DNA from 4 places in the Pantoea eucrina genome. Region 3 is predicted to be linked to each of the others. Evidence: predicted binding sites of a transcription regulator. Region 3 holds the regulator's gene; each other region holds the start of a gene.
The links. Region 3 encodes CRP, which controls carbon source genes, mostly activating them, when cyclic AMP is high. Its sites were predicted from a motif close to ATGTGANNNNNNTCACAT; they were not measured.
Positions count from the first base shown of each region.

Region 1: the regulator CRP is predicted to act here: its motif matches at 5,345-5,362, upstream of ompW (outer membrane protein OmpW).
Region 2: the regulator CRP is predicted to act here: its motif matches at 2,243-2,260, upstream of LAC65_RS01245 (YjcB family protein).
Region 4: the regulator CRP is predicted to act here: its motif matches at 5,254-5,271, upstream of udp (uridine phosphorylase).

Region 1 covers NZ_CP083448.1:1,739,477-1,746,875, forward strand. Annotated here, with positions in the region: partial or broken gene trpD (bifunctional anthranilate synthase glutamate amidotransferase component TrpG/anthranilate phosphoribosyltransferase TrpD) at 1-659, shown strand, start outside; gene trpCF (bifunctional indole-3-glycerol-phosphate synthase TrpC/phosphoribosylanthranilate isomerase TrpF) at 667-2,028, shown strand; gene trpB (tryptophan synthase subunit beta) at 2,072-3,265, shown strand; gene trpA (tryptophan synthase subunit alpha) at 3,265-4,068, shown strand; gene LAC65_RS08160 (BON domain-containing protein) at 4,255-4,569, shown strand; gene ompW (outer membrane protein OmpW) at 4,608-5,240, opposite strand; gene LAC65_RS08170 (YkgJ family cysteine cluster protein) at 5,473-5,868, shown strand; gene LAC65_RS08175 (YciC family protein) at 5,918-6,652, shown strand; gene LAC65_RS08180 (septation protein A) at 6,712-7,251, shown strand; gene yciA (acyl-CoA thioester hydrolase YciA) at 7,306-7,399, shown strand, end outside.
Region 2 covers NZ_CP083448.1:274,109-281,507, reverse strand. Annotated here, with positions in the region: gene LAC65_RS01265 (NCS2 family permease) at 1-143, opposite strand, end outside; gene LAC65_RS01260 (glutathione S-transferase family protein) at 427-1,092, opposite strand; gene soxR (redox-sensitive transcriptional activator SoxR) at 1,136-1,615, opposite strand; gene soxS (superoxide response transcriptional regulator SoxS) at 1,712-2,140, shown strand; gene LAC65_RS01245 (YjcB family protein) at 2,358-2,639, shown strand; gene LAC65_RS01240 (ATP-grasp fold amidoligase family protein) at 2,692-3,642, opposite strand; gene LAC65_RS01235 (MATE family efflux transporter) at 3,651-4,907, opposite strand; gene LAC65_RS01230 (transposase) at 5,435-5,830, shown strand; gene LAC65_RS01225 (hypothetical protein) at 6,920-7,399, opposite strand, start outside.
Region 3 covers NZ_CP083448.1:3,088,301-3,095,699, forward strand. Annotated here, with positions in the region: gene LAC65_RS14730 (hydrolase) at 1-364, shown strand, start outside; gene LAC65_RS14735 (YheU family protein) at 361-579, shown strand; gene LAC65_RS14740 (phosphoribulokinase) at 641-1,510, shown strand; gene LAC65_RS14745 (OsmC family protein) at 1,607-2,011, opposite strand; gene crp (cAMP-activated global transcriptional regulator CRP) at 2,302-2,934, shown strand; gene LAC65_RS14755 (YccS/YhfK family putative transporter) at 2,995-5,070, shown strand; gene argD (bifunctional acetylornithine/succinyldiaminopimelate transaminase) at 5,071-6,291, opposite strand; gene pabA (aminodeoxychorismate synthase component 2) at 6,379-6,954, opposite strand; gene LAC65_RS14770 (putative adenosine monophosphate-protein transferase Fic) at 6,996-7,399, opposite strand, start outside.
Region 4 covers NZ_CP083448.1:124,701-132,099, forward strand. Annotated here, with positions in the region: gene glpT (glycerol-3-phosphate transporter) at 1-1,200, opposite strand, end outside; gene LAC65_RS00565 (carboxylate/amino acid/amine transporter) at 1,603-2,463, shown strand; gene LAC65_RS00570 (YehS family protein) at 2,502-2,984, opposite strand; gene metR (HTH-type transcriptional regulator MetR) at 3,078-4,013, opposite strand; gene LAC65_RS00580 (dienelactone hydrolase family protein) at 4,195-5,031, opposite strand; gene udp (uridine phosphorylase) at 5,332-6,093, shown strand; gene LAC65_RS00590 (tetratricopeptide repeat protein) at 6,193-7,399, shown strand, end outside.

The DNA.
Region 1 (7,399 bases), 1.3 Mb from region 3:
CCAGCAAATCCGGCTCCTCCGATCTGCTGGCAGCGTTTGGTATTAATCTGGACATGCCCGCGCAGCAGGCGCGCCAGGCGCTGGACGATCTTAATGTCTGTTTCCTGTTTGCGCCGCAGTACCATACCGGCTTTCGTCACGCAATGCCGGTGCGTCAGCAGCTGAAATCGCGCACGCTGTTCAACGTGCTCGGCCCGCTGATCAATCCGGCCCGACCGCCGCTGGCGGTGATTGGCGTGTACAGCCCGGAGCTGGTGCTGCCCATCGCGCAAACGCTGAAGGTGCTCGGCTATCAGCGGGCCGCTGTGGTCCACGGCGGCGGAATGGATGAGGTCGCTCTGCACAGCGCCACGCAGGTGGCTGAGCTGCGCGAAGGGGAAATTACCTGCTATCAGCTGACGCCGGATGACTTTGGTTTTGGCATGCATGACAAAGAGGCGCTGGCGGGCGGGACGCCGGAAGAAAACCGTGACATTCTGACCCGTTTACTTCAGGGTAAAGGAGAGCCCGCGCATGAGCAGGCGGTCGCCGTTAACGTGGCGATGCTGCTGAAAGTGTTTGGTCATGAAGACCTGCGCGACAACGCGGAGCGGGCCATTGCCGCGATTCGCAGCGGACAGGCTTATGAGCGCGTGGTTGCACTGGCAGCGAGAGGATGAGATGAGTATTAAAGGCACCGTATTAGAGAAAATTGTGCAGGATAAGGCGATCTGGATAGCAGAGCGTCAGCAGCAGCAGCCGCTGGAGACATTCCACCCGGAACTGCAGCCGGCAACGCGCTCTTTTTATGACGCCCTGCGCGGCACCCGCACCGTTTTTATCCTTGAGTGTAAAAAAGCGTCACCGTCAAAAGGGGTGATCCGCGAGGATTTCGATCCTGCCGCCATCGCCGCCGTCTATCGTCATCACGCGTCTGCCATTTCGGTACTGACGGATGAGAAATATTTTCAGGGTGACTTCGCTTTTCTGCCGATTGTCAGCGCGGCGGTGACCCAGCCCGTGCTGTGCAAAGATTTTATCATCGACCCCTATCAGATCTACCTGGCGCGCCACTACCAGGCGGACGCCATCCTGCTGATGCTCTCCGTACTGGATGATGAACAGTACCGGCAGCTCGCCGCAGTGGCTCACAGCCTGAACATGGGCATCCTGACCGAAGTCAGCAATGAGGCGGAGCTGGAACGGGCGATTGCCCTCGACGCTCAGGTGGTGGGCATCAACAACCGCGACCTGCGCGATCTTTCGATCGATCTTAACCGCACCCGCGAGCTGGCACCGCGCCTCAGTCACGGCGTCACGGTCATCAGTGAATCCGGTATTCATAATTATGCGCAGGTGCGTGAGCTGAGCCGCTTTGCTAACGGTTTTCTCATCGGCTCGGCGCTGATGGAAGAGGCTGACCTGGCAGCTGCGGTACGTCGCGTGCTGCTGGGTGATAATAAAGTGTGCGGCCTGACGCAGCCGGAAGCGGCGCGCGCCGCCAGTGAAGCGGGAGCCCTGTATGGCGGCCTGATTTTTGCTGAAGGCTCACCGCGCAAAATCGATACTGTCCAGGCACACCGCGTGATGGCCGCAGCGCCGCTGCGCTATGTGGGCGTGTTTCGTAATGCGCCGGTTGGTGACGTTGTCACGTTGGCGGTAGAGCTGAATCTGGCAGCAGTGCAGTTGCATGGCGCCGAAGATCGCGACTATGTTGCCACGCTGCGTCAGGCGCTGCCGCCACAGACGCAAATCTGGAAAGCGCTGAGTGTCAAAGAGAGCCTGCCGGCGCGCGACTGGCCGCACGTTGATCGCTACGTGTTTGATAATGGCCAGGGCGGCAGCGGGCAGCAGTTTGACTGGTCGCTGCTGCAGGGAAAGTCGCTGGACAACGTGCTGCTGGCTGGCGGTCTCGCCGCTGATAACTGCGTGACGGCAGCCCAGCTGGGCTGCGCTGGTCTTGATTTTAACTCCGGCGTGGAGTCCGCCCCTGGCATAAAAGATGCCGGCAAAATTGCTGCGGTATTTACCACATTACGCGCTTACTAATGTTGCTGGCCCGCCAGTGCGGGCCGTTGAGGAAAGATCAATTATGTCGACGTTATTGAATCCCTATTTTGGTGAATTTGGCGGCCAGTACGTTCCGCAAATCCTGATGCCGGCTCTGCGCCAGCTGGAAGCTGCTTTTGTTGAAGCGCAGCGCGATCCTGAGTTTCAGCAGGAGTTTACCGATCTGCTGAAAAATTACGCTGGTCGTCCGACGGCGCTGACCCTGTGCCGTAATCTGACTCAGGGGACGAAAACCCGCCTCTATCTGAAGCGCGAAGATCTGCTGCATGGCGGCGCGCATAAAACCAATCAGGTACTGGGTCAGGCGCTGCTGGCAAAGCGAATGGGGAAAAATGAGATCATTGCGGAAACCGGCGCCGGCCAGCATGGTGTCGCCTCCGCGCTCGCCTGCGCGCTGCTCGGCATGAAGTGCCGTATTTATATGGGGGCGAAAGATGTTGAGCGTCAGTCTCCCAATGTGTTCCGGATGCGGTTGATGGGCGCGGAAGTGATCCCGGTTCACAGCGGCTCAGCTACGCTGAAAGATGCCTGTAACGAGGCGCTGCGCGACTGGTCAGGCAGCTATGAGACCGCACACTATATGCTGGGAACCGCAGCAGGTCCGCACCCCTTCCCGACCATCGTGCGCGAATTCCAGCGTATGATCGGCGAAGAGACCAAAGCGCAGATCCTCGAAGCGGAAGGCCGCCTGCCCGATGCCGTGCTGGCGTGCGTAGGCGGCGGCTCCAATGCGATTGGCATGTTTGCTGATTTCATTGAAGAGAGCAGCGTGGGCCTGATTGGTATTGAACCCGCTGGCCACGGTATTGAAAGCGGCGAGCACGGCGCGCCACTGAAGCACGGCCGGGTTGGTATCTATTTTGGTATGAAAGCGCCAATGATGCAGACCGAAGAGGGCCAGATTGAAGAGTCTTATTCTATCTCCGCCGGCCTCGACTTTCCGTCAGTTGGTCCGCAGCACGCGCATCTGAACAGCATCGGGCGCGCAGAGTATGTCTCCATTACCGATGATGAAGCGCTCGACGCGTTTAAAACGCTGTGCCGCGCAGAAGGGATTATTCCGGCCCTGGAATCGTCTCATGCGCTGGCCCATGCGCTGAAAATGATGCGGGCAAATCCGGAAAAAGAGCAGCTGCTGGTGGTTAACCTTTCCGGTCGCGGCGATAAAGATATTTTCACGGTTCACGATCTGCTTAAAGCGAAAGGAGAGATTTGATGGAGCGTTATAATCAGCTGTTTTCACGCCTGTCAGCGCGTCAGGAAGGCGCGTTTGTCCCTTTTGTTACGCTGGGCGATCCCTCTCCGGAGCTCTCACTGCAGATTATCGATACGCTGGTTGAAGGCGGCGCTGATGCGCTGGAGCTGGGGATCCCTTTCTCCGATCCGCTGGCAGATGGACCCACCATTCAGAGCGCCACGCTGCGGGCTTTTGCGGCCGGCACCACGGTGGCGCAATGCTTTGAAATGCTGCAGGTAGTGCGGCAGAAATACCCCGATCTGCCCATTGGTTTACTGATGTACGCTAATCTGGTGTTCAGCCGCGGCATCGATACGTTCTATGCGCAGTGTGCCGCCGCGGGCGTCGACTCGGTACTGGTCGCTGATGTGCCAGTTGAAGAGTCAGCCCCCTTCCGCCAGGCTGCGCTGCGTCACAACATTGCGCCGATTTTTATCTGCCCGCCTAATGCCAGCGATGACCTGCTGCGTGAACTGGCTCAGCATGGCCGCGGTTACACTTATCTGCTGTCGCGCGCAGGGGTGACCGGTGCTGAAAACCGCGCCAGTCAGCCGCTTCACCATCTGATTGATAAACTGCGTGAGTTTCAGGCGCCGCCTGCCCTGCAGGGGTTCGGCATCTCCGAGCCGGAGCAGGTACGTGAAGCGATTGCTGCAGGCGCAGCGGGAGCGATCTCCGGTTCCGCCATTGTACGCATCATTGAGAAAAATCAGCGCGACCCGGCAACGCTGCTGCGTGAGCTGAAAGCCTTTGTCAGCGGCCTGAAAGCGGCCACCCGCTAATCGCTGTGGCTCCGTCACTCCGACGGGGCCACACTCTTTTTTCCGCCACCCCCATCCTTTCTGCCTGAGCGCCAGCTTTTTTCACTTTTTCTCTGCCAGCAGGTTGCCGATTATTCAGGGCCGACCCACACTTAAATGCGCCGTTGCGTTACGGTGTGAATCCATCTATGACAGGGAGATAACCAAATGAAATTGTTCAAGGTCGTTGCGGGAATTTTTATGGCTGCATTTGTGGCACTGACACTGAGCGCCTGTGCGCCAACGCCAACCAAAGAAGGCACCGGCGGTTATATTGATGACACCGTCATCACCACGAAAGTAAAAGCGCAGCTGCTGAATGATGAAGCGCTGAAATCTACAGAAATCAATGTTGAAACGTTCAAAGGTAAGGTTCAGCTGAGCGGGTTTGTCAGCTCGCCACAGATGGCTAACCGCGCCGTTTCCGTTACGCGCAGCGTGGCAGGCGTGAAGTCTGTTGTTAATAATATGCAGATCAAGTAATACCAAAAGGGCGGCCGGCAGGTCGCCCTTCTTCTGCCTCAGAAGCGATAGCCTGCACCAAAGAAAAAGACAAACGGATCGATACGCGTATTAATATTCTGCTGTACGCCCTGATGTCTGAATTTCACTTCAGTATCAATATCCATGTACCACAGCGAAGCATTCAGCATCCAGTCACGGTTAATCTGATAATCGAGCCCCACCTGACCCGCAATGCCCCAGGAGTCTTTAACGCTCAAATCGCTGAGCTGTGCATCCCTGGCGGTCTGATTCAGCTTTGCGTCAAAAAAGGTGGTGTAATTGATGCCAACGCCCGCATAAGGACGTACCGCACTGTTACTGTCGAGGAAATAGTATTGCGCCATCAGCGTGGGCGGCAGCTGACGCACCGTGGCCAGGTTACCGGTCGGACCAAGACCGACTTTATGACGAAACGGCGTGGCAGCCAGCAGCTCAATTCCGATATGGTCGGTTGCCATCCAGGTGAATGTCAGCCCCAGCTGCGTATCATTATCGACGCTGAATTCACCCATGTTCAGCACATTATCTGACCCCTCTGTCGGACGGACCGTTGCCGTACCGGCGCGCATAAAAAAGTCACCCGCCTGATGAGCCAGCGCCAGCTGTGGTATCGCCATCGCCAGGAACAGTGCGCATTTTGCCAGTTTCATCATCACTCCTTTGCCTGAATTAAAATTTTTCGCGGCACAGATGTAACGGTTTTCAGCGCAGATTTCATTAACTGGCTGGCAGAATAAATGCTTAGTTAACAATGAATTGACACAGATCAAATTTGCCAGCGCGAAAAAAGATCAAAAACAGGTTGCTGAAGTTTCATAACGTGATTACTTTGCTGATCCCGAGTGATTTTGGTTCGATGCCTCAGGAGTGGCGGGCGATCAGATGAGCGATATAACTAACCCTTGTATGACCTGTGGCGCCTGCTGCGCCTATTTTCGCGTTTCCTTTTACTGGGCTGAAGCCGATGATGCCGGTGGCGCAGTGCCAGCCGAACTCACCGAGCCGCTAAACCTGCTGATGCGCAATATGCGCGGCACCGGCGATCGCACACCGCGCTGCGTTGCTCTGCAGGGCGAGCCCGGTAGCTGCGTCTCCTGCGGTATCTATGAGCAGCGCCCCTCTCCCTGCCGTGAATTTGCGATGTCCGGGGAAAATGGCGTCGTTAACGAAGCCTGCGACCGTGCCCGCGCCCGCCATGGATTACCTGCCCTTTTTCACCCTTCTTTACCTGACATGACAGAAAGTTATGGTATTCCGGGTGCCAGCCTGACCGCTTAGCATGTACAATCGCCGGGTTAATTAACCCGGTTTTTTTCAAGGAGTGTACATGTCTATCACGGCAAGCTCGTTATACCGTGACACAGGAAATTTTTTGCGCCATCAGCTGGTCACTATAATGCTGATGGCGCTGCTGACCTCATTCATTACCGTGATTATCGGGCATGCGTTAACGCCTGATGATGAGCAGCTGTCGCTGCTGAGTCAGAGTGACAGCAGCGCATCCTCCCTGTTTGAACTGGTACAGAATATGTCTCCGGATCAGCAGCGTATACTGCTGCGCGCTTCCGCAGCAGGAACCCTGGCGGCGCTGATTGGTAATACGCTGCTGCTCGGCGGCATGCTTTGCCTGATCCCGCTGGTCTCCAGCGGTCAGCGCGTCAGTGCCCTGCGCGCTATCGGTACCGCTGCACCGCTGCTGCCTAAGCTGCTGCTGCAGACCTTTTTGATCACGCTGCTGGTGCAGCTTGGCTTTATGGTGCTGATGGTGCCTGGCATCGTGCTCGCTATCTTGCTCTCTCTGGCGCCGGTGATGCTGGTCAGTGAAAAAATGGGCGTAATCGGTGCCATGCGCGCCAGCCTGCGCCTGGCGTGGAAAAATATTCGCCTGATTGCACCCGCTATTCTGCTGTGGCTGCTGGCAAAAATTATTCTGATGTTCTTTTTCTCTTCGCTGACGGTATTGCCCGCCAATATTGCCTCCGTGGTGCTTAACGCGCTGGGCAATCTGGTTTCTGCCGTTTTGATTATTTATTTGTATCGGCTCTATATGCTGTTACGTTAAGGGTTACGGCGCTCCGCTGAGCGCTATAACCACAGGCTACTGTCCGGACTGGAAACGCTATGAAGCAGTTACTCGACTTTCTCCCCCTGGTCGTTTTCTTTGTTTTTTACAAACTCTACGACATCTACGTTGCATCGGGCGCGCTGGTGGTGGCTACCGGCCTGGCGCTGGTAGTGAGCTGGGTGCTCTATCGCAAGCTGGAAAAGATGACCCTGTTTACCTTTGTCCTGGTGGCGGTGTTCGGCACCCTAACGCTGGTGTTTCATAATGATGAATTCATCAAGTGGAAGGTCACCGTAATCTATTCGCTGTTTGCGCTCGCACTGCTCTACAGCCAGTGGTTCATGCAGCAGCCCCTGATCCAGACCATGCTGGGAAAAGAGCTGCAGCTGCCTGCCACGGTCTGGCGCCGGCTCAACATCGCCTGGGCGCTGTTCTTTCTGCTATGCGGCCTTGCCAACATCTATGTTGCGTTCTGGTTGCCACAGCCGGTATGGGTGAACTTTAAAGTGTTTGGCCTGACAGGGCTGACGCTGCTGTTTACCCTGCTGAGCGGGCTCTATATCTGGCGGCAGATGCCCCAGCAGGAATCAAAATAGTCTTTCCATCGCCCGGCCAGCCGGGCTTTTTTTCACCTGCAGAAGAACTGAGCAATGAACGAGAAGCATAAGCAGCCCACGGGCGAAATGGTTTTGCGTACGCTGGCTATGCCAGCCGACACCAATGCCAACGGCGATATTTTTGGCG
Region 2 (7,399 bases), 580 kb from region 3:
CCCGGTACCACAATAACCGAGTAGACCATGGCCAGGAAGGTGGTAAGCCCCGCCAGCACTTCCTGCCGCACGTTGCTGCCGCGTGCTGAAATGTGGAACCAGGCGTCCAGTTTTCCACTGGCCGGGCGTGAGTCGCCAGACATAATTATTCCTCTGCATATTTTAGGTGTAAGTCGCCGCACAGCTGCCGCTTACGCATCACCCTGGTGGGGATTTCTCAAAGAGAAAAGAGGCGCAAACGATTACGCAGCTATGTACTTCCCGTCAAAGAGGGGGAGATAAAATGGCAGGCGATTATCTGGCGTTTGGGGTGACGTTTTCAACTGTTAATCGTCACCGGACTGGAGAAAGCACGCCTGCGGTGACGGCGGACCAATTCGGGGCGCATTAATGCGCCCCCTACGATTACCGGATTCCGGGCCGGCGTCAGTCGCTGAATTTAATCGGGCCGCCCTGCTTCAGCGCCCGCTGCCAGGCGGCGCGCTGCTGCATCTCTTCCAGCCAGCGGGTGGTGGCAGGCAGATCGTGCAGGCCGCCGCGCATCTGAAGCGCCAGCAGCGGAAAACTCATCTGAACATCAGCAATGCTGAAACGCGAACCGGCAAAAAACGCATGCTGACTTAAATGCTGTTCAATCACGCGGGTATGCAACGCCAGCTGCTTATTCAGCCAGGCTTTCTCCATTCCTTTACGCATGGCGCCACCGATCGGGCGCAGCAGCCAGGGAACCGGTTTTTTGCTTAGCTGCGCAAAAACCAGCTTGATGATCAGCAGCGGCATCAGCGATCCCTCGGCATAATGCAGCCAGTAGCGTCCCTGAATCTGTTCATCTTCATTGCTCAGCGTCAGCTGCTGCTCGCTGTCATACTTCAGCTGCAGATACTCCAGAATGGCGCCGGATTCAGCAATAACGCGGTTGCCATCGGTTATTACCGGTGATTTCCCCAGCGGATGCACCTTTTTCAGCTCATCGGGTGCCAGCATCGTATTTTCCCGCTGATAACGTTTGATCTGATACGGCACCGCCAGCTCTTCCAGCAGCCATAACACACGATGCGAACGGGAGTTTTCCAGATGATGAACGGTGATCATGTACAGCTCCTTGCTGATAAAGGTATCGCACCAGTATAGCGGATTAACGCCCCTGCTCATCCTGCTCCGGGTCAAGCAGCACGGCGCCTGAACCCTGCTGCGCCAGCCGGTCGCCGGGGTTGCGTAACGGACAGTCGCGCATCGACAAACAGCCACAGCCAATACATCCGTCCAGATCGTTCCGCAGCCGCGTCAGCGTCTCAATGCGTTTATCCAGCTCCTCACGCCAGTGCTGCGTCAGTGCATCCCACTCCTGCGTCGACATCCGTTTATTCGCCGGGACATGCATCAGGCTCTCACTCACCGTCGCCAGCGGAATACCGATACGCTGCGCAATTTTAATAATCGCTACGCGGCGCAGTACGTCACGGCTGTAGCGTCGCTGATTACCATTATTACGGGTGCTGGAGATCAATCCTTTGGTTTCATAAAAGTGCAGTGCCGAGACCGCTACGCCGCTACGTTTTGCCACTTCTCCTGGCGTCAGCACCGGCTTTGGATAGTTACGCTCTTTTTTTACCATCAGCCTTTACCTCAAGTTAACTTGAGGAACTATACTCGCTCACCATCAAAAGTACGAATTTCTCACCGGGTAATACCCCTTCAGAAGGATGAGGCTATGATGCAACAGGAAATCATTCATTCACTGACTAACTGGATCGATCAGAATCTGGATAAAGCACTGTCGATTGATGATGTGGCAGCAAAATCGGGTTACTCAAAATGGCACCTGCAGCGTATGTTCCGTACCGTGACGAAACAGACGCTGGGTGGCTATATTCGTGAACGGCGTCTGACGATGGCGGCAGAAGCGCTGCTGCAGACGCAGCGACCGGTTTTTGATATCGCTATGCAGTATGGTTACGATTCGCAGCAAACCTTTTCGCGCGTGTTCCGCCGGCAGTTTTCGCAGACGCCTACGGCGTATCGTCACGCCATGCGTCGTCAGGCGATTGCGCAACGGCCTCGCCTGCTTAGCTTTGACTGCAGCGACAATATGAACAGCTTCGCCCAGCGCACCACCGGTGAATGCTGCCCTGTCCGGTAATCAGCGCGCCTGCTTCAGGCGCTCTCTTCCAGCTTTAGCCGCGCGTCCCAGCCCGCCTTCGCGGGTACAAAATTTGTTCAAAAATTCAAATCCGCTGATATAATGTGATCCAAATCACACTCAATCCGACGTGAGAGCGTTTCCTGACGCGCTCTTTGCCGTCAGTGATGTCCGGTTAATGTCAGGGATATCACTGATTCGAAGAGGTTTTGCGTTAATGGCTACGTTAACAACCAGTTTACTGGTAATGCGCTGGGGTATTCTGAGCGCCGTTCTGATGTTTCTCGCCAGCTCAATGAAAATAAAACTGCGGCAAAAGAGCCATCCGATTATGGCGCTGCTGTGTGGCGGTCTGGGCGTGGGGATGTCGTGCTGGTTTGTGACCGGACTGCTGGGTATTACGCTGAGCATGGAGAACGTGCACAACTTTATGCAGATTGGCAAACAGGCTTTTATCGATGTGATGAGTCAGGCGCCGACTGAGTGGCCAATTCCCTGAATAGTATGCATAAAAAACCCCGCGCTGCGGGGTTCTTTATATTGCTGTGCGATCAAATTTTCTTCAACACGGCGGGAATACCGACTTCCGCAACCGAAACGCCCGGTCTCTTCGTACCGCGACGATCCTGAATCCACATATCACCCATCATCTGGTCCAGCCCGCGGTCCAGACCCGTTACCAGTCCGGCACCCGGCGTGAAGGTCAGCTCACCAAAGTAGATCTCTTCACCGTGGATATACCAGTCAACGCGGACATAGTCGAAATCGCTGGCCAGCGTCTTGCTCAGCGCCAGCGCCTTCTGCAGCTGCGGCAGAATAGGCTCAACATCCAGACCGGTATCGCGGATCTTATGATACGCCTCGTTCAGATTGTTGACGTAAAAGTTCATCGACAACAGCGGGTTGCAGCGGTTGTAGATCACCTGCAGCACATATTCAAAACTGCCATCGCGCTTATTGAACATGTGAAATTTGTAGTCAATCGGCGCACTTTTGCCATCGCCAATGTACTGCTCTACCAGAATCCGCGGCTTGATGTAGCGATAGTGGATCTCACGCGCTTCATTAGCGAAGTCCGTTTTCAGCCAGCGATGACAGTCGCTGATGATCTGCTGCTTCTTCAGCGCATCCGGCTCTTCCAGCAGGATCTCAACCATGTTGGAACCATGGTTAGGCTTGATCACAGTATTCTTCCACTGCGACAGGGTGTGAAGCGAATGCGGATCGCTGGTCTCGTAAACCAGCGGGATCAGATACTCACTGCCTACCTTCTCAGCAATGTATTCGCGTACTGAATACTTGTCCGACAGGCGACCATAGATTTGATAGTCGCCATACACAAATTTGCGATACAGCACCTTCTCGTTAAACACCTTTGGCTCGCGCAGATTAGGCAGCTTACGGAATTTACGGAAGTAGTAGATGCGATCCTGCGTAGCCCAGGGCATCTTCTTGATAAAATACTGAACGCTTCTTCTGAGTTCTTCTTTCAACCTGAGCATATCTGACCTCATTTGTAGGTTTTGTAGTTGAGTGAGGAAACCTGAATTTTTTGAATGACGCCGTTTTTAAAGAAGTAATTCATTACGGTAAGGGAGAGCAGCTCAGTGATGAAGACGCTCCAGGCGGCACCCATAATGCCGTACCCCTGGATCAGCCACCATGAGAGCGGCAGGCTGATAACCATCAGGCAGAGGATCTTCTTCAGCAGATAGTTAAACCCGCCCTCTTTGACCATGTAGCGGTAAGCTACGGTCCCCATTGCCGAAAAGCAGGTTGCTAACGACAGTAACGTAACGAGACTTCCCGATTGTGTGTACTCGTGACCATATAACGCGATGATAATCTTCTCGCCAAACATGGCGATCACCGCCAATAACAGCAATGAAACTCCCATGACATAGCCGTTCAGCCGCGCGGTGAGTTTGATTGCGGCTGCTCCACGCTCACGGAAAATTTCCGAAAAGCAGGAAGTGATGATGGCAACCGGGATAAAAATCCAGGAAGCCGAAATGGTGTTAGCCGCGGCGAACAGGCCCAGATCGCGGGCGGAAGCGATACCGGCCAGAAACATCTGCGCCGCTTTTACCTGCACGGAGATAAAAATGCTGGAGATAGCGAGCGGCAGACCGGCATACATCAGGTAGCGCAGATAGGTAGTGCGTTTCTGCTGCGGCGGCGCAATGTCCTGATGCTCACGGTAAAAATTGATGCGCTTGATGAGATAAGGCACCAGCGTTACCGCCACGATGGATACGGTCAGCCACAGCGGATTGAGATGCAGCCACGCGATGGTAAAGCTCAGCGCGAAGCCAAGCAGCAGTCCCACTGAGTTAGCCAGCGTATTGAGCCGCGACGCGAGACGCGCATTGTTGTAGACGCTAAAAGTGTCCTGCGTTACAAATACCGAGGAGATAAATGAGGCCAGTGCAAATGCGAGAAAATTCTCCTGCATGTTGTACCAGACCCAAATCAAGACCGGAATGGAGGTCAGCAGCAGCAGCGCGAGGCGCATGGTGCGCGCCACGGCCATCAGACGCAGACCTTTAGGCGCACTTTTGCTTATGCGCTTAAACAGGATGGTTTCGGTACCGAAAATCGCCACGGTCTGCACCATGGAGAATAGCGAAGCTGAAAATGCCATCTGGCCAAATATGGTCGGGCCAAACGATTTTGCCACATAGGAGGTGACAAAGATGACGCCGAACACCGAGACGACTTTTTCAGACATCATCCAGACGGCATTAGACATTACGCTCAATTTCATTGACTGGTCCTTAGTATTACTTACAGCAACTGCCTTGCGGTAAAACGTCCTTGAAATGAATTAACAAGCGCTCAGTGGGCCTGACAAAAATTAATAACTTCAAACCAGGCTGGTCCGAAAAATGAGACTCGCGTCAGGATTTAGAAGAGAAATTCAGGAAAATTCTGATTAAATCTGGTGCGAATTTCAGCGGATGTAAACGATTTCAACCCGAATTCGAGACAAAAGTTTACTGGCACGCCCTCTCTTTTTTGCAAGAAAGCTGTACCGAATATCCAATGTTTGTCGTATTTTTCTGCATTTGGGATGGAATGAATCTATATCAAAAAGCCAATGCCAGGAAGATGTTCATTGGCATTCATAATAAAATAAGATTTATCCCATGATGATATTTATTCTAAATATCTTAATTTATCCCTCGCAATTCAAATCGCGCACTTTAATACTGCATTAATACCGTTTTTGCAGTACCAGATATTAATACAGTAATTCTCATCCACTAATTGATAAGAAAGGTAAGAGCATTTATGAGAAAGTCACGATATAGCGAAGAGCAAATCACAAATGCCATTAAAGCTTCTGAAACAGGAGTAAAAGTCAGGGAGATTTGTGAAGAGCTCGGCATTTCAGAGGCTACCTTCTACAGCTGGAAGAAGAAATTTTCAGGCCTTTCTTCTGAAGAAGGAAGAAAGATCAAAGAGTTAGAGGACAAACTACAGAACCTTACCCGCGAACTGCAAACGCTGAGTTCCGATAAAGAGATGCTGCAGAGCGTGCTCAAAAACTTCTTTACCACCAATGAAAAGCGTCAGGCAGTCAACTTTTTGCAGACAACCTTTGATATTGGAACCCGCCGCAGCTGTCGTTTGCTCGACATCAGCCGCAGCGTTTACCACTATCCGTCAGGATCAGAAAATCGCTAATAGTTGTAAGGCCGCTGTTATTTGACTAAATGCTGAGATTTGTTCTTACCAGAAGAGATGAAGATCATTTAATCCGGCGTTCACAATATAACAATTCGCACCTCTTTTTCCTGATGAGTAATGGCAGGAAAATGCTTCTTTTTTTGCGGTAAAATTGATTCACACCAGCAAAAGTCTTGTAGTTTAAGCCATTTAGACGTTGCCCAATCTCATTGCGGTGAGATTGGCGCTTCGTTTATTGCATTAATGCCGCTGTTGCTGGCCTTAAATCACAGTTGTTTTTAGTTAGCACAACTGAACATCTCCTCCGGCTGCACCACTTTTCCCCTCTCATTTATCCTGGCCCTGACGGTTGCGCTTAAAAATCGGCGCGTCGCGTGGGATAAACAATTTATGATTTAATTTATCCAGGAATTTTCCCGCCCAAAAACGTAATGAGCTTTAAACTATGTAAGATAAAAAGCGATATGATCGATAAATAACATTCGGTTATTTGTCGCTGGTTTTAATATTTTTATGCGGAATGTGACCGGGATCATTCTTAACCGCAGCGCTCTCGCTTGATACCTGAATGGTTTTTCTTACCATTAAACAGGGCCATTCTCTGATTAAAACCGGGGGCAGCAGAGCGGTTCCAGCCAATTTTTATTCTCATTTCGTCTCATCAATATGCAACTGCTGCTCTGTTTTGCATAAAAAACAGACGTCCTGACACATTTATCATCGGGGTAAGCACGCCATAGCAGCCGGGCGTTATGTCAAAAGGTGATTAAAAGACAACCTGTCTGCCTGCTCAGGAGCATATAGCGGCGAATGTTCAGGCGGTAAGACGGGCAAAACAGGCAAAAACGGGTGGGCTAAATTCTTAAAAACGCCGGTATAACGCTACAAATCAACGCCGGTTGGACATCGCTGGCCGTGGTCACAGAATGAGGAGGCATGAACGCCAGCAACCTCAGCAAAAGCTGTTAGCGACATAATACGCAGAGCAAAACCGGCACGCCTCTGGCTGTAAAAAGCGCGTCACTGCTGGCGAGCTATATCGCAGCGTAAACCTGCCGGGCTGACGCTACGGCACTTCTGTTTTCGTCAGGCTGTCCGTTGCCTCTCAATCTCAGTCAGTAACTTCTGGACTAACCCTGCAGCAAAACGCTGTCGGCTAACAAGCTCATCTTCGTCTTCATCGTTCCCGCTATGGAAACGTGCATAGGCAACAGCTCCCACCTTCTCATAGCCTTCACCATGCTCGTCATCCCCAAAACGTCTGCCAAGCGCTGCCAGCCCGTCCGTCAAAGCCTCCGGGTGCTGCTTTGAACGAATACGCTGAACGAATAGAGCTGCGACTTCCTCTACCGAACCGGAATATCTGATCACGTGGATTAGGTCAGCAGCATCCTTCCTCTCCTGCCGTTGATCTAAAGCCAGCGCTTTCAGAATCACAAATGCTGGCACGTCTGCAAATCGCACTGTATCTACTGATATACCATCACCATCCAGAAGCTGTGCAGAAACGGTCTTCTCCTGATACCAGTCGTGGACGATTCTGGCATGCTTAATTGTTAGCGCCGA
Region 3 (7,399 bases):
CGGCACGCTGCCGGTTGATGTACTGCAGCTGCGCGCGTTTCGCCGCCTGCGCGAATTTGACGATGCGATCACCGCCCGGGCGCACGGCTTTCTTGACGCCAGCGATTATTATCAGCGCGCCAGCGGCCTGCCGCTGTTAACCGGCGTGCGCAAGCCGATGCTGATCATCCACGCCAAAGACGATCCCTTTATGACAGATGCGGTGATCCCGCAGCCGCAGCAATTGTCTGCCACAATTGAGTATCAGCTGACGCAGCAGGGTGGACACGTTGGCTTTGTCGGCGGCAGCCTGCTTCAACCGCATATGTGGCTGGAGCAGCGCGTGCCGGAGTGGCTCTCAACTTATCTGGATGGGCAATTGTGATTATTCCGTGGCAGGAACTGGATGTAACAACGCTGGAAAACCTGATTGAAAGTTTTGTTCTGCGCGAAGGCACTGACTACGGTGAGCAGGAGCGCAGCCTGGCGCAGAAGGTAGCCGACGTGCGCCGCCAGCTGCAGCAGGGCGAGGTGGTGCTGGTCTGGTCTGAGCTGCATGAAACGGTCAATATTATGCCGCGGCGCGAGTTTCGCGGCTGATGCACTGCCGGATAATTCATGGTAACAATGCTCATCGCCCGACCTCACAGGGAGCACCCGTATGTCAGCCAGACACCCCGTTATCGCCGTTACCGGCTCCAGCGGCGCCGGTACCACGACAACCAGCCTTGCGTTCCGTAAAATTTTTCAGCAGCTGGGGCTGCATGCAGCCGAAGTAGAAGGCGACAGTTTTCATCGCTATACCCGGCCGGAAATGGATATGGCGATCCGCAAAGCACGCGATCTGGGTCGTCACATCAGCTATTTTGGTCCGGACGCCAATGACTTTGGCCTGCTGGAGCAGACGTTCCGGCGCTATGGCGAAAGCGGCATAGGAGAGTCGCGCAAATACCTGCACACCTATGACGAGGCCGTGCCGTGGAATCAGGTGCCGGGCACCTTTACTCCCTGGCAGCCGCTGCCGGAGAATACTGATGTGCTGTTTTATGAGGGACTGCACGGCGGAGTGGTTACGCAGCAGCATAACGTGGCGGAGCATGTTGATCTGCTGGTGGGCGTGGTGCCGATCGTCAATCTTGAGTGGATACAGAAACTGGTACGCGATACCAGCGAACGGGGCCATTCGCGCGAAGCGGTGATGGACTCCGTGGTACGGTCGATGGAAGATTATATCAACTACATCACGCCGCAGTTTTCGCGCACGCACCTTAACTTTCAGCGGGTACCGACAGTTGATACCTCTAACCCGTTCGCGGCGCGCGAGATCCCCTCACTGGATGAGAGTTTTGTGGTGATCCATTTTCGCGGCCTGGAAGGTATCGCTTTCCCCTATCTGCTGGCGATGATTCAGGGATCGTTTATTTCGCATATGAATACGCTGGTGGTACCGGGCGGCAAAATGGGACTGGCGATGGAGCTGATCATGATGCCACTGGTGCAGCGGCTGATTGAAGGAAAACGGATAGAGTAGAGGCCATGTCTGCCAGACGACGTGGCATCGGTCGCCATAAATGGCGACCCTGCAAAGCCTGTTTCACGGGTAGCGAGGTATGCGCACCGGCAGCTGTTACAGCTCAACTACCTCATGGCTGTGGGTGATCTCCACCCCTTTGCCGAGCATGATCGCCACCGAGCAATATTTTTCTGCCGACAGGTCAACCGCCCGCGCCACCGCTTTCTCGCTCAGCGCTTTGCCGCTGACGATAAAGTGCAGGTTAATCTGTGTAAAAATACGTGGTGCTTCTTCGCGCCGTTCTGAAGTCAGTTTGACCTCGCAGTCAGCCACGTCATTACGCCCTTTTTGCAGAATCGAGACCACATCAATCGCGCTACAGCCGCCGGCGGCCATCAGTACCATCTCCATCGGGCTTGGCGCTTTATCGCCTGAATTCCCGTCCATTAATAACTGATGTCCTGATGAGGATTCTCCGAGAAAGGTCAGCCCTTCCACCCATTTCACACGTGCCTGCATTATTCTTTCTCCTGAAGCGGCGTTTTGCGCCAGAGTACGCGTTCATCCGGCAAACAGCAATCGCCCGCCTGCTGAAGCGAGACAACACAAGACAGCCTGCAAAAGCTGTGCTACAAACAGAGCTGAAAATTTCTTCGTCGTGGCTGATGAGGACGGGCAGAATCAAAAGCAGAGCTTACACATCCGCCCGGATAATTTTTATTAACAGGACGCGCTGGACGATTTCATCGCCTGACAGGGAATGAATGCCCCTGTGTTTTGGGCACGATTACAATAGAGGATAATAGCGAATGGTTCTCGGCAAACCGCAAACAGACCCTACACTCGAATGGTTCCTGTCCCATTGCCATATTCACAAATATCCATCCAAAAGCACGCTGATCCATCAGGGTGAAAAAGCAGAAACGCTCTACTACATCGTTAAAGGTTCCGTTGCGGTACTGATTAAAGATGAAGAAGGCAAAGAGATGATCCTCTCCTATCTGAATCAGGGAGATTTCATCGGCGAACTCGGCCTGTTTGAAGAGGGCCAGGAGCGCAGTGCCTGGGTGCGTGCGAAAACAGCCTGCGAAGTTGCTGAAATTTCCTACAAAAAATTTCGTCAGCTGATTCAGGTTAACCCGGATATTTTGATGCGCCTGTCGGCGCAGATGGCACGTCGCCTGCAGGTGACATCAGAAAAGGTGGGTAACCTGGCTTTCCTGGATGTTACCGGCCGCATTGCGCAGACGCTGCTTAATCTGGCTAAACAGCCGGATGCCATGACCCACCCCGACGGTATGCAGATTAAAATTACCCGTCAGGAGATTGGTCAGATCGTGGGTTGCTCACGGGAAACCGTTGGTCGCATCCTGAAAATGCTGGAAGATCAGAACCTGATCTCCGCACACGGTAAAACCATCGTCGTTTACGGCACCCGCTAAGCTGTTTCACCCCCCACGGCGTGATGACACCATCACGCCGTTTCTGTTTGCGATAAGCTGATGTGGCGCCGAATCATCTATCATCCCGAAGTCAATTACGCTCTGCGTCAGACGCTGGTGCTGTGCCTGCCTGTCGCGCTGGGATGGCTGTGTGGCGATCTGCAAAAAGGCCTGCTGTTCTCGCTGGTACCCGCCTGCTGCAATATTGCCGGCCTTGATACGCCGCATAAACGCTTTTTCAAACGCCTGATCGTGGGCGGTACGCTTTTCGCCACCGGCAGTTTTCTGATCCAGTACCTCACCAACGCCGCGGTTCCGCTGCCGCTTATTATGCTGGTGCTGCCGCTGCTGATTGGCGTGACGGGCGAAATCAGTCCGCTGCACGGGCGTCTGCTGCCCGGCACGCTGATTGCAGCGATCTTTACGCTGAGCCTGGTGGGGCGTATGCCGATCTGGGTGCCGCCGCTGCTCTATATTGGCGGCACGTTCTGGTATGGCCTGTTTAACTGGTTCTGGTACTGGCTGTGGAAAGAGCAGCCGATGCGTGAAACGCTGAGCCTGCTCTATCGTGAGCTGGCTGACTACTGCGATGCCAAATATACCCTGCTGACACAGCTGACCGATCCGGAAAAAGCGCTGCCGCCGCTGCTGGCGCGCCAGCAGAAAGCGGTTGACCTGATCACCACCTGCTATCAGCAGATGCATATGCTTTCTGCCAGCCGCGATAACAGCCATAAGCGGCTGACGCGCGCTTTTCAGGTGGCGCTGGATCTGCAGGAGCATATCGCTGTCAGCCTGCACCAGCCGGAGAAAGTGCAAAAGCTGGTAGAACAGAGTCATGCGGAAGCGGTTATCCGCTGGAATGCAAAAACCATTTCGGCACAGCTCAGGCTGCTGGCCGATGCCATTCTCTATCACCAGCTGCCCGCCCGCTTTCAGATGGAAAAGCCGCTCGGCGCGCTGGAAAAAATTGCGCGGCAGCATCCGGATAATCCGGTTGGCCACTTCTGCCTTTATCATTTCAGCCGCATCGCCCGCGTGCTGCGCACCCAGAAACCGCTCTATACGCGCGATCTGATGGCCGATCGCCAGCGGCGCCTGCCGCTGCTGCCCGCCCTGCGCAGCTATCTATCGTTCAGGTCCGGCGCGCTGCGCAGCGCGGCCCGCTTTGCCGTTATGCTGATGTTTGGCAGCTCTGTTGCGCTGTTTTTTAATATTCCCAAGCCCTACTGGATCCTGATGACCATTATGTTTGTCAGCCAGAATGGCTACAGCGCCACGCGCGTGCGCATTCAGCACCGGGCGCTCGGCACCTTTGCCGGGCTGCTGATTGCCGCCGCATCGCTGCGTTTCGCCGTACCGGAATCGATCGCGCTGCTGTTTATGCTGGCAATCACGCTGGCCAGTTATCTGGTGACGCGCAAATATTATGGCTGGTCGATGATTGGCTTCACCGTGACGGCGGTCTACTCGCTGCAGCTGCTGTCGCTGAATGGTGCTCAGTTCCTGCTGCCGCGGATGATGGATACGCTGATGGGCTGTCTGATCGCCTTCGCCGGTATGATCTGGCTATGGCCGCAGTGGCAGAGTGGTCTGCTGCGCCAGAATGCGCACGATGCGCTGGAAGCGTATCAGGAGGCGCTGCGCATGCTGCTGGGGCCGGATCACGCGCCGGAAAAACTGGCTTACCAGCGGGTAAAGGTTAACCAGGCGCATAACGCGCTGTTTAATGCGCTGAATCAGGCGACCAGCGAGCCTGGTTTTAACGCGCAGTATCTGAAGGATATGCGGCTGTGGGTCACGCACAGTCAGTTTATCGTAGAGCATATTAACGCCATGACTATTCTGGCGCGTGAGCACACCATGCTGACCCCGGCTCTGGCAGAGCGCTATCTGCAGTCGTGCGAAATTGCCCTGCAGCGCTGTCAGCAGCGGCTGACCTACGACGGACCGGGCAGTGAGAGCAACGTTATGGAGGCGCCGGGAAACCTGCATGAGGGGCCGGTGACGATTGTCGAGCAGCATGTTAAACGCATTTTGCAGAATCTCAGCGTCATGCACACCATCTCCTCTCTGGCATGGAGCCAGCGACCGCATCATGGCCGCTGGCTGCGGGCTATTCGTCCGAAAGGATAGTCAGGCGGCAATAACCCTGCGCAGCGCGGCCGCAAAGCGCGTCATTCCGGCGTCGATCTCCTCCGGAGTGATAACCAGCGACGGCACAAAGCGGATCACATCGCTGCCGGCGGTCAGGATCATCACGCCTTCTGCCGCTGCTGCATTGAGAATATCGCGGGCTTTACTGGCATGTTCCGGTTTCAGTACCGCGCCCATCAGCAGACCCTTTCCGCGAATTTCGCTAAAGATATCCAGCTCACTATCCAGCGCCCTCAGCGCGTCGGTAAACTGCTGCCGCCGCGCCTCCACCCCAGCCAGCACCGCCGGCGTGTTAATGATATCCAGCGCGGTTTCTGCAATCGCGCAGGCGAGCGGATTGCCGCCGTAGGTAGTGCCATGTACGCCGGGCGCCATGACGGAAGCGATCTCATGCGTGGTCAGCATCGCGCTCACCGGGAAGCCGCCGCCCAGCGCTTTCGCCGTCGTAAGAATGTCAGGCTGAATACCGTAGTGTTCATAGCTGAACAGCTTGCCGCTGCGCCCCATGCCGCTCTGTACTTCATCCAGCACCAGCAGCGCGTTATGCTCATCGCACAGCGCACGCAGTCCCTGCATAAATTCCGGCGTTGCCGGCATCACGCCGCCCTCACCCTGAATCGGTTCAACAACGATCGCGCAGGTATGATCATCAATCACGGCTTTTACCGCCGCCAGATCGTTAAACGGGACGTGGACGATATCGGCCGGTTTGGGGCCGAAGCCGTCAGAGTATTTAGGCTGTCCGCCAACGGAGACGGTAAACAGCGTGCGGCCGTGGAAAGCGTTGTGAAACGCGATGATCTTACTTTTGAACGGCGAGTGCTTTTTACAGGCGTAGTAGCGCGCCAGCTTGAACGCCGCTTCGTTAGCTTCCGCACCGGAATTGCCAAAAAATACGCGGTCGGCGAAGGTAGCAGCAATCAGCTTCGTCGCCAGACGCAGCGCCGGCTCGTTGGTAAAAACATTACTGGTGTGCCACAGCGTTTCGCCCTGGCGCTTCAGCGTCTCAACCAGCGCCGGATGGCAGTGACCCAGCGCGGTGACCGCTATACCGCCGGAGAAGTCGATATACTCTTTACCCTGCTGATCCCAGACGCGGCTGCCTTTGCCCTTTACGGGCACAAACTGCGCAGGTGCATAAACAGGCAAAATGACGTTATCAAACGTCTCCCGGGTTACCGCTATGTTTTCCGCTGCCATTGCTGACCTCATCCGGCTATTGAGTGATCTTAAATGAAATTATAATCACGGAATATGCATAAGAAATCACGGAATGGCAAACGGAAGTTAGCGTTCAAGGAAATTTTTCAGCAGCTGATGGCCCTGCTCGCTGAGCACGCTTTCGGGGTGAAACTGCACGCCTTCCAGCGGTAGCGTGCGGTGACGAAAGCCCATGATTTCATCGGGCTGATTATCACGCAGGCTCCAGGCGGTGATCTCAAACGCGTCAGGCAGCGATCCATCCGCCACAATCAGTGAGTGATAGCGCGTTACGGTGAGTGGATTAGCGAGGTTGCGAAACACGCCTTCGCCAGTGTGGCGTACCGGCGAGGTTTTCCCGTGCATGACCTGACGCGCACGTACCACCTTTCCGCCAAAGGCCTGAGCGATGGCCTGATGTCCGAGGCACACCCCCAGCACCGGCAGCCGCCCGGCAAAATAGCGAATGGCATCCAGAGAAATACCCGCCTGGTCGGGCGTGCAGGGCCCAGGGGAGATAACCAGATGGCTTAGCGGCAATGCCGCCATCTCAGCCAGCGAGATAGCGTCATTACGCACCACGCGCACCTGCGCGCCCAGCTCGCAAAAATACTGGTAAAGGTTCCAGGTAAAAGAGTCGTAGTTATCAAGCAGCAGCAGCATCATGACCTCAGGTCGATCAAACCGCCGCTATTCTACGCACTTTATCGCGCCGGGCTTACCACTTTTGTCAGCTGCGCGGTCAGCGCGGCGAGATCGCCCGCGACCGCTTCGCGAATTGCCTTCTGCCACGGCTCCGGCTCCAGCCGATCCCACTCCAGCAGATAGCCGGCGTGCAGCGCCAGCTGCTCAAAAAAGATGCGCTGAGCGCGTCCGTTGCCCGCCCGGAACGGATGCAGTACATAGAGTTCACAGTAGTAATGTGCCAGACGGGCCACAAAGGCGTCTGTATCAAGTTCGGTCAGCCCCTGCTCCTCCTCCAGCGCGCTCATCAGCGCATTGCCCTCTTTCTCAATGTATTCGCAGTGGCAGTAAGGGGTCTCGTCGCGCCAGATATCGATGGTGCGGAGTTCGCCCGCCCAGCTGTAGAGATCCTGAAACAGCGTGC
Region 4 (7,399 bases), 430 kb from region 3:
GGCTGCCACTGAGCCACCCAGATAACCGAACAGGCCGGTAAAGCCCGCTGCGGTGCCGGCGGCTTTCTTCGGTGCCAGTTCCAGCGCGTGCAGGCCAATCAGCATCACCGGGCCGTAGATCAGAAAGCCAATCACAATCATACAGAGCATATCGATGCCCGGATTGCCCGGCGGGTTAAGCCAGTAGATCACGGTAGCGATTGTCACCAGCGTCATAAAGAACACCCCGGTCGCGCCACGATTGCCTCTGAACACTTTGTCTGACATCCAGCCGCACAGCAGCGTACCGGGAATGCCCGCATACTCATACAGGAAGTAGGCCCAGGAGGATTTATCCAGCGTAAAGTGTTTCACCTCTTTCAGATAGGTCGGCGACCAGTCGAGGATGCCGTAGCGCAGCAGATAGACAAAGACGTTTGCCAGCGCGATATACCACAGCAGCTTATTGGGTAGAATGTACTGCATAAAGATCTGCTTTGCGGTCAGCTCCTGTTCATGGTTCTCGCTGTAATCAGGCGGATAGTCGTTTTTCCACGCTTCAATCGGCGGCAGGCCGCACGACTGCGGCGTATCGCGCATCATGGCAAAGGCAAACAGCGCGATCAGAATGGCGCCAAACGCGGGCATATAGAGCGCCGCTTTCCAGTCGTTAAACCACGCCATACCGAGCAGGAACAGCAGCGGCGGGATACCGCCTCCGACGTTATGTGCGCAGTTCCACACCGAAACGATGCCGCCGCGCTCTTTCTGTGACCACCAGTGCACCATGGTGCGGCCACACGGCGGCCAGCCCATTCCCTGGAACCAGCCACACAGGAACAGCAGCACAAACATCACCATAATGCTGGAGGTCGCCCAGGGTACGAAGCCCATAAACAGCATGACCGAGGCGGCAAGAATCAGGCCCGCCGGCAGAAAAACGCGCGGGTTTGAGCGATCGGAAACAGAACCCATGATGAATTTGGAAAAGCCGTACGCAATAGAGATGCCGGAGAGGGCAAACCCTAAATCACCGCGCGAGAAGCCCTGTTCAACCAGATAGGGCATCGCCAGCGCGAAGTTTTTGCGTACCAGATAGTAAGCCGCATAGCCAAAGAAGATCCCGAGGAAGATCTGCCAGCGCAGCCGGCGATACAGCGGATCAACACGATCGTCAGCGACCTGAGGCCGATGCGGTGCAGGTTTGAAAATACTCAGCATGAGTGTGGCCCTCCGGGGCGCAGAATAGTTATGAATTTCCCAGCAGGTTGGGGCAGAAATACGCATAAGCGCAAAGGAAACCTGGCGTTTCCATATCGCGCAAAGAATAGAGATGGTTGCTGCGCGTTACTGTGACGTGTGACACATATGTTACAGTTTTATGACAATCAGGAGCGAAAAAAACCAGCAAATGTTGGATTTCGCGCATTTTGCCAGGTTTTAAGCCAGTGTTGATGCGCATTCTGACCAGAGTTTGTGTCAGGAGGTAACAGCTGACCAGCACGTATCGATAGCTGCAAGCTACGAGTGAGTAAAATGTATTCAGTTGTAAACCAGATTATTCAGCTGGCGCAGGCGGGTTTGATTACACTAGCGCGTCTGTTTATCGGGGAATGGTGTGCCGTGCTGTTACTTATTATCACCACTGTATTGTGGGCTTTTTCTTTCAGTCTGATCGGCGAATATCTGGCCGGCCAGGTTGATAGCTGGTTTTCCGTGCTGATGCGCCTAGGTCTGGCCGCGCTGGTTTTTCTGCCGTTTTTGCGCTGGCGCGGCTACCGGGCATCAACGCTGCTGCTTTATATGCTGGTGGGAATGCTGCAGCTCGGCATTATGTATCTGCTCAGTTTTGAAGCCTATCTCTACCTGAGCGTATCTGAGTTCCTGCTGTTTACGGTGATGACGCCGCTCTATATCACGCTGATTTACGACCTGCTGAGCCGGCGTCCGCTGCGCATTGGCTACGCCTTCAGCGCGCTGCTGGCGGTAGCGGGGGCAGCCATTATTCGCTATGACAAAGTCAGCGATCATTTCTGGCTGGGTCTGCTGCTGGTGCAGGCGGCGAATCTCTGCTTTGCTGTCGGCATGGTGGGATACAAACGGCTGCAGGAGACGCGGCCTATGCCGCAGCATACGGCGTTCTCCTGGTTCTATCTCGGAGCGGTGCTGATTGCCGCCCTGGCCTGGTCGCTGTGGGGCAATCCGCAGAAGCTGCCCACGACTACGCTGCAGTGGAGCGTGCTGATATGGCTGGGTGTGGCCGCATCCGGGCTGGGCTATTTTATGTGGAACTATGGCGCCACGCAGGTGGATGCCGGCACGCTGGGCATTATGAACAATATGCACGTTCCGGCGGGACTGCTGGTGAATCTGGCGATCTGGCAGGAGAAGCCGCACTGGCCGAGCTTTATTGCGGGCGCTGCGGTGATCTTCGCTTCACTCTATGTGCATAAACGCTGGGTGATCGGCAGGCGTCACGCCTGAGCACGTGGCGGGCGCAGCCTGCAGGCTGCGCCGTGCGATCAGCTTTTCTTCGCCGGCGTTCCCGGACGCTGGATAAGCGTTAACCCTTTCAGGAAATTACGCAGAATTTGATCGCCACATTCGCGATAGTTCTTGTGATCCGGATTGCGGAAGATAGCGCCGATTTCGCCCTGTGAAACCTTGAAGTTGGCTTTGAGCAGGATGTCGGGAATATCGGTGGTTTTCAGCGCAAACGCGATACGCAGTTTCTTCAGAAAGATGTTATTGCTCATGCGACGTTCAACAGAGGGCGCCGGCGCATCGTCGCTTTTACCGCGCCGGTAGTAGATCAGGCCGTTGAGGAAATAGCCCATCAGTACATCAGGCAGTTTGCGAAACGCGGCGTCATCCTCTTTTTTCAGCCAGGCCTGCACATCCTCCAGCGGCACATCGCTTCTCGCAAGGGCAAAAATCTCCACCACTTTGCTATCGCTCAGATCAAGCATATAGCGCACGCTGCGCAGAACATCGTTATTGGTCATGGTGAAACTCTCCGGGTATGCAGTAAAGGCGGCGCATTATAGTGCAGGCGGGGCGGGGATAACAGCGCGGAGCGCGCACGCCGCACCGGACTATCAGGATGCGCCGGGTAATACCGCGCCGGGCTGCGAGGCGTCGCGCACAAACGGCAGGTGATCGCAGGCGTGCTGACGGGCAAAACGCACAAAGGCTTCCAGTACCGGCTGACGCTGTTCGCCTTCGCGTACAGCGGCGTAGAGCCGGCTCCAGAGACCGTCGCCCAGCGTTTTGGTGACGACCAGCCCCTGCTTTTCAAAGTTCTCAACCACCCAGTGTGGCAAAGCGGCGATCCCCATCTGCGCCGAAACCATCTGAATCAGCAGCAGCGTATTGTCCACGCTTTTCAGCGCCGGGCTGACGCCGGCGGGCTGCAGAAAGTGACGCCAGACATCCAGCCGCTGGCGCTGTACCGGGTAGATCATCAGAACTTCATCAGCGAAATCCTGCGGCGTAATATGCGTGCGCTGCGCCAGCGGATGATCGGGTGCCAGCACCAGCCGCATCTCAAAATCAAACATCGGCGTATAAAACAGCCCGCTGCGCGGCAGAATATCCGAGGTCAGTACCACATCAAGCTCGCCCTGCTGCAGCGCCGGCTGCGGATCAAAAGTGACGCCGGATTTAAAATCCATCACCACCTGCGGCCAGCTCTTGCGAAAGTTATTCAGCGCAGGCGTCAGCCACTGAATACAGCTGTGGCATTCAATAGCGATGCGCAGCGTGGCCTGCTGCTGCGGCTCATGACATGCCTGCAGCGCCTGCTGGATCTGCGGCAGTACCTGCTCTGCCAGCTGCAGTAAAATCTCACCCTGCGGCGTAAAGCGCAGCGGCTGGCTTTTACGCACAAACAGCCGGAAGCCAAGGCGCTGCTCCAGATCGCTGAACTGATGCGATAACGCAGACTGCGTCTGGTGCAGCTGCGCCGCAGCGGCGGCGAGCGAGCCGGTGTTGTGTAACGCCTGCAGCGTTCGCAGGTGTTTGAGTTCGATCATGAGAATCCTTCACAGCGGGACAAAACGGATGACGCGGTAAGCTATACACTACCCGCAGATTGTGGCGGTGTAAACATCTGGATGGCTAAATGAGGTGAGCTGCTGCGCGCTGAAAGCAGCATACGCGGGCGTTAAAAGCAGAACGTGCACAAAAAAGGGCGCCACAGCGCCCCGGATTATGTTATGCGGTCGGGGCTACCCCATACTGTTTAAACCACGCCAGCATACGCTGCCAGCCATCCCGGGCCGACTCCGCATGGTAGCCCGGACGATAATCGGCGTTAAAGGCATGACCGGCATCCGGATAGACCACAATTTCCGCTGTGGCATTGGCGGCATGCAGCGCCTGACGCATTTTATCGATGCTCTCCAGCGGAATACCCTCATCCTGCCCGCCATACAGGCCGAGCACCGGCGCGTTCAGATCGACGGCGACATCAATCGGATGCTTCTGCTGCTTTAACGTTTTTTCCCCTTCCAGGCGGCCATACCAGGCGGCTGCGGCACGCACCTGAGGATTGTGTGCGGCAAACAGCCAGCTGATACGCCCGCCCCAGCAGAAGCCGGTAATCGCCAGACGACGAATATCACCACCGTGCCGTGCAGCCCAGTTTGCCGCATGATCGAGATCGGCAAGCACCTGGCTGTCGGGCACTTTGCTCACCAGCTCGCTGAGCAGCGTCGGGATATCGTGATACTCCTGCGGATCGCCTTCGCGGAAATAGAGTTCCGGCGCCACTGCGAGGTAGCCCTCCAGTGCCAGACGGCGACACAGATCGCGGATATGCTCATGTACGCCGAAAATCTCCTGAACCACCAGTACCACCGGCAGCGTACCGCTGAATGATTCAGGTCGTGCGTACCAGGCGGGCAGATTTTCACCCTGGCTGGGAATAGAGGTCTCGCCACAATGAATCGCATCGCTTTGGGTAATGATTGTGCTGCTGGCGGCGGGCTGCGCCGCTGGGGCGAAGCCACCCGGGGTCGATTCTTGTGCCATATTTTCTGTGGTTTTCATGGTTCTCTCCGTGCTGGCAGGTGCGCAATCAGGTAACTATAGCCTGGTCATGATGGCCGGATGGTTACAGGATAAAAGGAACAGATTCTCAGATGCGGCTTCTGTATTAACATTGCCGCTGAAGCTTACGCAGCACCGTGCCGGATAAATGTGTGAAACGGCGCGTTATATTGTGACAAAAATCACAAATAGTGCGGTTGGTAATGTAACTTTCATTATTTGAAGTGAGAGATATCACATATTTGTCGCGCAGCCTCACGTAGAGTGCGCGTCACACTACTTAATTAGCAGGAGTCTGATATGACCCAGTCTGACGTTTTCCACCTTGGTATCACTAAAGCTGATCTGAAAGGCGCTACGCTGGCGATCGTCCCGGGCGACCCGGAGCGGGTGAAAAAAATCGCTGCGCTGATGGAGAATCCGCAGCATCTGGCGTCGCATCGTGAATTTACCACCTGGCTGGCGGAGATCGACGGCAAGCCGGTAGTGGTCTGCTCAACCGGTATCGGTGGTCCTTCAACCTCGATTGCGGTAGAGGAGCTGGCACAGCTCGGCGTCCGTACCTTCCTGCGCGTCGGCACCACCGGTGCCATTCAGCCGCACATTAACGTCGGTGACGTGCTGGTGACGACCGCCTCAGTACGCCTGGATGGCGCCAGCCTGCACTTTGCTCCGATGGAATTTCCGGCCGTGGCCGATTTTGCCTGTACCACGGCGCTGGTCGCGGCGGCAGAAGAGTGCGGCGCGCGTACCCATATCGGCATCACTGCCTCTTCTGACACCTTCTATCCGGGGCAGGAGCGTTATGACACCTTCTCAGGTCGCGTGGTCAATCGCTTCCAGGGCTCCATGCAGGAGTGGCAGGCGATGGGCGTACTTAACTATGAGATGGAATCCGCTACACTGTTAACCATGTGCGCCAGTCAGGGACTGCGTGCCGGCATGGTGGCGGGCGTCATTGTGAACCGTACGCAAAAAGAGATCCCGGACGCGGCAACCATGAAGCAGACCGAGAGCGACGCTGTGAAAATTGTGGTGGAAGCCGCGCGTCGCTTACTGTAGTGCGCCAGTTGGCAATGGATGCGGGACCCGCCTTACAGGGAACTCAGCCGCTGACGAATCAGGATGCGCACCTATTCAGCGAACTCTGGGATCCCTTTTATGCGCAAAACCTTCTCCGCTCCCCGTTCCGCCGCTGTCAATCATCCCGCTGCTGCGCAGGCGCGCGTTGAACACGCCGCCGCGCAGTTTCGCCAGGCGATGGCCGACGGCGACTACGCGCAGGCGCGTCAGTGCTGTGAAGCGGTATTGCGGGTAATGCCGAACCATATGCAGGTGCTCAGCGACTATGCACTGACGCTGATGCGCACCGGCGACTATAAAAAATCGTACAAAATCTATCAGAAAATCTGCCAGGCGCCTGACGCACAGCGTGCACAGGCTTCGGAAACCTGGCTGGATGGCCTGACCGAGGTCTGCGGCTGGCTGGATAAGCCGGATGAGGTGGCACGCTACGGTCTGGCTTCGCTGATGCACTCTGATGCCCGCTTTTCTGCCGGACAAAAGCACCCGTTTCCGGCTGATGCGCCGCCGGCGTTTAACCCGCACAACCCGGCGGAAAACAGTATTGCGTTCAGCCTGTATGGCAATCAGCCGCGATACTGCGAAACGCTGATTAAAAACGTTGAGGTCGCGCGCGAGCTCTATCCGGCATGGCAGTGTCGCGTCTATCTGGATAAAAGCGTGCCGCAGCATGTCTGGCAGCGCCTGCAGCACGCTGGCGCACAGCTGGTTGATATGTCACACGAAAATGAGATTCAGCCTACGCTCTGGCGTTTTCTGGTGATGGATGACCCCATGGTCAGGCGCTTTATCATTCGCGACGCCGACTCGCTGCTGTCAGAGCGCGAAGCTGCGGCCGTGCAGGCCTGGCTCGACTCGCCGTTCTGGTTTCATCATATGCGTGACTACTTTACCCATACCGAACTGCTGCTGGCCGGAATGTGGGGCGGCTGTCACGGCGTCGTCCGCAATCTTGCGCAGCAGATGCGCGACTTTATGGCGCGCTACACTGGCAGTCAGCGCTTTACCGATCAATATTTCCTCAAAGTGGCACTGTGGCCCACCGTTCGTGCCAGCCTGCTCAGTCATGATGATCTTTTTCATTTTCATCAGGCGCAGCCGTGGCCTGCTCACGCCCCCGTTCGCTGGCAAACGGAACATTTTCATGTCGGCAGTAACGCCGGCTATGCCAGCATGACCGGTAAGGCTACTGCCCCCTGCAACGGTACGCAGCAGGTTGAACTCGCCTGCGGCGGCCAGAGCTGGTGTTATCCGGCGCGCGTGGTGAATGAGAGTGAATGGGTGC